2 regions of the Micromonospora violae genome follow, and region 2 is predicted to be linked to the other one. Evidence: riboswitches for the same ligand, from Rfam matches in the RefSeq annotation. Region 2 holds a riboswitch; the other holds the start of a gene.
The links. Region 2 has a riboswitch for thiamine pyrophosphate ahead of thiE (thiamine phosphate synthase). Riboswitches for the same ligand answer to the same signal wherever they lie in the genome.

Region 1: it holds a riboswitch for thiamine pyrophosphate, as region 2 does, so the genes downstream of both, EV382_RS18560 (ECF transporter S component) here and thiE (thiamine phosphate synthase) in region 2, are expected to answer to the same signal.

Annotation. Positions count from the first base shown of each region.
Region 1 covers NZ_SHKK01000001.1:4,211,419-4,214,450, reverse strand. The annotation lists gene EV382_RS18565 (ABC transporter ATP-binding protein) at 1-907, opposite strand, end outside; gene EV382_RS18560 (ECF transporter S component) at 1,030-1,617, opposite strand; TPP riboswitch at 1,691-1,795, opposite strand; gene EV382_RS18555 (alpha/beta fold hydrolase) at 1,902-2,750, shown strand; gene EV382_RS18550 (AAC(3) family N-acetyltransferase) at 2,780-3,032, shown strand, end outside.
Region 2 covers NZ_SHKK01000001.1:4,893,074-4,896,105, forward strand. The annotation lists gene thiO (glycine oxidase ThiO) at 1-532, opposite strand, end outside; gene thiE (thiamine phosphate synthase) at 526-1,152, opposite strand; TPP riboswitch at 1,147-1,256, opposite strand; gene EV382_RS21785 (ThuA domain-containing protein) at 1,627-3,032, shown strand, end outside.

The DNA.
Region 1 (3,032 bases), 680 kb from region 2:
GACCGCCGAGCAGCAACGCCAGGGTGGACTTCCCGGCACCGTTCGGTCCGCGTACGGCGAGTGCCTCACCGGCGCGTACCGTCAGGTCGATGTGGCCCAGCCGGGGCGGCAGGCCGAGCCGGTCGGCGGTGAGCAGCAGCTCCCCGGGGCTGGTGGTGGCCGTCCGGCGCGCGATGGGGTGACCGGGCACCCAGACCCCCTCGGCGGCCAGGGCGGCGCCGTGGGCGGCGAAGACCGCCTCGGGGGTGCCGTCCGCGCGGACGCCGCCACCCGGTTCCAGGACGACCACCCGGTCGACCAGCGGTAGTGCCTCGGCGACCCGGTGTTCGACCAGGATCAGCGTGGTGTCGGCGTCCAGCGCGCTGGCCACCGCGTGCCGGACCAGGTCCGCCCCGGCCGGGTCGAGGTTGGCGGTCGGCTCGTCGAGCAGCAGCAGTGCGGGGCGCAGGGCCAGCGCGCCGGCCAGGGCGAGGCGTTGCTGTTCGCCGCCGGAGAGCGCCGCGGTGTGGCGGTCCCGGGGGTACGGGAAGCCGACCCGGTGCAGCGCCTCGTCCACCCGGGGCCAGATCTCGTCGGCCGGCACGCCCCGGTTCTCCAGCCCGAACGCGACGTCGTCGCCGCAGCGCGCCATGACCAGTTGGGTCTCCGGGTCCTGGAAGACCACGCCGACCCGTTCCCGCCCTTTGCGGGGGTCGAGCCCGTCGATCTCGACGGTGCCCTCCTGCTCGCCGGAGTCCTCGGGAAGTAGCCCCGCCAGCGCGCTGAGCAGGGTGCTCTTACCCGCCCCGGACGGTCCGAGCAGCAGAACCCGCTCCCCGGCCTCGATCTGCAGGTCCACCCCGCGCACCGCCCAGGCCCGTCGCCCGGCGTGCCGCCACCCGAACCCCCGCAGCAGTACCCCGCCCACGACCCCACCCCCTCCCAGCCCCGCCCTGCCCCTCTTGCCCCCCGTTGATCAAGAGGTTTGCGTCACCGGAAGCCGATTTGCTGACGCAAACCTCTTGATCAACGCCAATGAGTGGGGGTGGGTTAGATCAGGGCTCGGTTTCGGCCGGCGGGGAAGCGGTCCAGGACGCCGGTGTTGGCCAGGGCCTTGGTGAGCAGCCAGCCGCCGAAACCGGCGATCACGGTGGCGCTGACGATGGTGAGCAGCGCGTACGGAATGCGGTAGTCGGTCAGCGCGTAGTCGACGTTCCAGACGAAGAAGTCGAACAGCGCGGCGCTGAGGCCGGTCAGCGCACCGGCGAACACCGCGGTCGGCAGCCGGAACGACCGGTACCGGAAGGCGGCGAAGGCCAGCTCGGCGCCGATGCCCTGCACGATGCCCTGCGGGATCACCGTGCCGGCCCACTGGCTGCCCAGCAGCGCGGACAGGACCGCGGCCACGGTCTCGCAGTAGAGCGCGGCGCCAGGCTTACGGATGACCAGCCCACCGATCACCGCCGGCATCAGCCAGACGCCGTACAGCAGCGTCTGCGCCGGCGGGAAGAACGCGAAGGCACCCTCGGTGGCGCTCCAGACCAGGCCCCAGGCCCAGAAGATGACGCCGAAGGCGACAGCGATCACCGAGGCGACCACGATGTCGATGGTGCGCCAACGATTGGTGGTGTTGTCCATGGTTGCTCCCAGTTCTAGGAAGAGAACCAGGAGAAGACGCACGCCGCGCCCGGTGGCACCGGACTGCGGCGCGGCTGGAGGTCGACCGAACTCCCTGCGCTGGCATTACCCAGATCAGGTTCGAGGGTCTGCGGGCGTGCCCGCACTCTCAGCGCTGTGCGCTCCCCTGTCGGATATGAAGTTGTCTCGCTGACGCTAACACCGACCCTGGTCGCCAGCCCAGCTGGGCACCGCCTGACCTGCGGGAGCGGCCGTCCGGCCCGAGCCTGGGTACGCTTCCGATCATGCGGGTTGACGCGCGAGGCTTCACGTTCGACGTGACCGTCGACGGTCCACCGGACGGCGTACCCGTCCTGCTGCTGCACGGTTTCCCGCAACACAGCGGTGAGTGGGACGACGTGACGCCGAGGCTGCACCCGGGTGGGCTGCGCACGTACGCGCTGGACCAGCGCGGCTACTCGCCCGGCGCCCGACCCTCGGCGGTGGCCGACTACCGGATCCCCGAACTCGTCACCGACGTGGTGGCGGTGCTCGACGCGCTCGGGCTGGACGCCGTCCACCTGGTCGGCCACGACTGGGGCGCGGTCGTGGCCTGGGCGGTCGCCGCCCGGCAGCCCGAGCGGGTCCACACGTTGACCGCGGTGTCCGTACCGCATCCGGCAGCCATGGCACACGCCCTCGCCAGCGATGGGCAACAGAAGGCCCGCTCGTCGTACATGGCGCTGTTCCGCAAGCCGGACAAGGCGGAGAAGGTGCTGCTGGCGTGGCACGCGACGGCGCTTCGCAAGCTGCTCGGCGGGGTGGGCGACTCCTCCCGGGTGAACCGGTACGCCGACCCGATGCGCGAGCCGGGGGCGCTCACGGCCGCGCTGAACTGGTACCGGGCGATGTCCCGCGCCGACCTGGCCAACGTCGGCCCGGTCGCGGTGCCCACCACGTACGTCTGGAGTGACCGGGACGTCGCGATCGGCCGGACCGCCGCTGAGGCGTGCGCGGCGAACGTCACCGGTGACTACCGCTTCGTGCAGCTCGCCGGGGTGAGTCACTGGATCCCGGACACCGCCCCGGCCCCGCTCGCCGAGGCGATCCTGGCCCGCACCGGCGGAACGGCCCAAGCCGGCGGAACGGCCTGAGCGGTGCGGGCCAACGAGGGAGAGTCGTGGTGACGACGGGCGCCAACGGGCCGGGCAGCCGTCGCTCGATCGCCGCGCAGCTGCGCGTGCTGGGCGTACGCCCCGGCTCGACGCTGCTGGTGCACGCCGCGCTGCGTCCGTTGGGCTTCGTCAGCGGCGGTCCGCACGCGGTGGTGCTCGCCCTGCGCGACGCGCTCGGCCCGGACGGCACGATCGTCGTGCCCACCCACACACCCGACAACAGCGACCCCGCGCGGTGGAGCAACCCGCCGGTGCCGGCGG
Region 2 (3,032 bases):
CGGCCGCGCGCAGTGCCGGCACCAGCAGTCGGGGGTCGACCTGGTGGTCGGTGGGCGCGATCGCACCGCCGCGCACCCGTGGGGCGAGCGCCGGTTCGCGGTCGCGCAGCTCGCTGGGGCGCAGCGGCGTCACGGGCAGCCCCAACCCCTGCTGGTACGCCCAGAGCCGGCGCGCCTCGGCCAGGTCGTCGCCGGTGAGCCCGACCAGCAGGGTGCCCTCGGTGCGGTAGCCGATGTCGATGCCGGTCGTCTCGGTCAGCTCGGCGGCGAACGCCGGCCAGCGGGCGGCGGACGCCAGCAGCAACTCGGTCAGTTGCCGCTCCCCGAAGTACGCCTCGGCGACCGGCGAGAGCATGCCGGCGGCCACCGCCGACGCCCCCGAGCCGGGTGCCGGATCGTGCACCACCACCCGCAGCCCGCGCAGGGCGCACCGCCAGGCGATCGCGAGCCCGATCGGCCCCGCTCCCACCACTGCCACGTCCGGCCGGACCCGGTCGCTCGACGGCGCTGACGGGGACCGGCCGGTCAGCACGTCAGGGCCTCGATCAGCGCGGCGGTGGCCCGTGCCGGGTCGGCGGCGGTGGAGACGGCACCGACCACCGCCACCCCGTACGCCCCGGCGGCCCGCAGCGCCGGCACCCGGGCGGCGGTGACGCCGCCGATCGCGATGACCGGAACGTCCACGGCGTCGACGACGGCGCGCACCCCGGCGGGTCCGATGGGATCGGGTAGGCCGGTCTTGGTGCCGGTGTGGTGGCACGGCCCGACGCCGAGGTAGCTGGCTCCCGCCGCGACGGCCTCGTTCGCCGTGCCCGGCGCGCGGGCGGTGGCGCCGAGCACGGCGGTGGGGCCGAGCACCCGGCGGGCGGCGGCGACCGGCAGGTCGTCGGCGCCGACGTGCCCGCCGGCGGCGCCGACCGCCAGCGCCACGTGCAACCGGTCGTTGACCAGGCAGGTCGCCCGGTACGGCGCGCAGAGCGCCAGCACCCTCCGGGTCAGGTCGTACGCCTCGCGGTCGGTGGCGGAGTCCTCGACCCGGACCTGCACCACCAGGTCGGCTCCGGCCACGGTGAGGGCGGCGCGCACCACGCTGAGTGGGTCGCGACCGGGTCGGGTGTCGGTGATGAGATGCAATCGAGCCAGGGACGGCACGGCAACGCTCCTCCCTGCGCCGGCATTACCCGGATCAGGTTCGACGGTCGGGGGCTGTCAGCCCCCCTCTCAGCCCGGTACACCGGGCTCCCGTGGGTTACTTGCGTGTCACCGTACGACAGATCCGCCGGCCTGCCAAGGCGCGGGGTGGGCGACGGCCGGCGGACCGGCCGGGCAAAAAACGAGCAAGATCCATGGGGCACTTCATGTGGTCCTGTTCGGAATGTCGCCCACCGTTGCAGAACCGTTACCCGTCTGCATCTTGCCCGACATCGAGCCAGCCGAATTAATTTGTTCAGCGATTCGACAAAATGTCGGTGGGGGCACCCTGGCACGGTGTGATCCACCGGCTCCATCAGGGACGGCATTCGGCGAGCCGACTCCCGCGATCTCTGTCACTACGACACAGGAGGCGGCGTGTCCCGTTCTCGTCGTGCCCGCGTACCCATCACCGCAACCCTAGTTTCCCTGGCCATGGCCTCGACAACCCTGTTCGGCGCGCCTGCCCAGGCGGCCGCCCAGGCCCCCGCCCGGGATGCCCAGGCGGCAGCCCCGGTCAGCCAGGTGGCCCCGAAGGCGGCACAGGCCGCAGCCGATCCCTTCTCCGTCCTCGTCTTCTCCAAGACCGCCGGCTTCCGGCACGACTCCATCCCCACCGGCATCGCCGCCATCCAGCAGCTCGGTGCCGCCAACGGATTCACCGTGGACAACTCCGAGGACGGCGCCGCATTCAACGACGCCAACCTGGCGAAGTACAAGGCGGTGATCTGGCTCTCCACCACCGGTGACGTGCTCAACGCCGACCAGCAGGCGGCGTTCGAGCGCTACGTGAAGGCCGGCGGCGGTTACGTCGGCATCCACGCCGCGTCGGACACCGAGTACAACTGGCCCTGGTACGGCGACCTGGTCGGCGCGTACTTCGCCAACCACCCGCAGAACCAGACGGCCACGGTCAAGGTGGAGGACCACGCCCACCCGTCCACCGCCGAACTGCCGGACCGCTGGTCGCGGTTCGACGAGTGGTACAACTACCAGAGCAACCCCCGGCCGGACGTCCACGTGCTGGCCAGCCTGGACGAGAAGAGCTACACCCCCGGCGCTGGCGCGATGGGTGCGGACCACCCGGTCGCCTGGTGTCAGGACTACGACGGTGGCCGCTCCTGGTACACCGGTCTGGGGCACACCCGGGAGTCGTACGCCGAGCCCCAGTTCCTCTCCCACCTGCTCGGCGGCATCCGGACCGCGGCGGGCGTCGAGAACGCCGACTGTGGCGCCTCGAAGACCTCCAACTTCGAGAAGGTCACGCTGGACAGCAACACCAGCAACCCGATGGAGTTGGACATCGCCCCCGACGGGCGGGTCTTCTACATCGAGCGCGACGGTCGCGTGCAGATCGTGAAGCCGGACACCGGCAACACCGTCACCGCCATCGACCTGGACGTCTTCACCGGTAACGAGGACGGCCTCATCGGCATCCGGCTCGACCCGGACTTCGCCACGAACAACTGGGTGTACCTGTACTACGCCCCGAACGACGGGGTCACCCGCAACCTGCTGTCCCGATTCACGGTGACCGGCGACACCATCAGCCCGGCCAGCGAGAAGCAGGTGCTGCGGGTCGACACCCAGCGCAACACCTGCTGCCACGCGGGCGGCAGCATGACCTTCGACGGCGAGGGCAACCTCTACCTGGCCACCGGCGACAACACCAACCCGTTCGAGTCGAACTCGTACTCGCCGATCGACGAGCGGTCGGGTCGCCAGGACTACGACGCGCAGCGCACCTCCGCCAACACCAACGACCTGCGCGGCAAGGTGATCCGGATCCACCCCGAGGACGACGGGACGTACACCATCCCGGACGGCAACCTCTTCGCGCC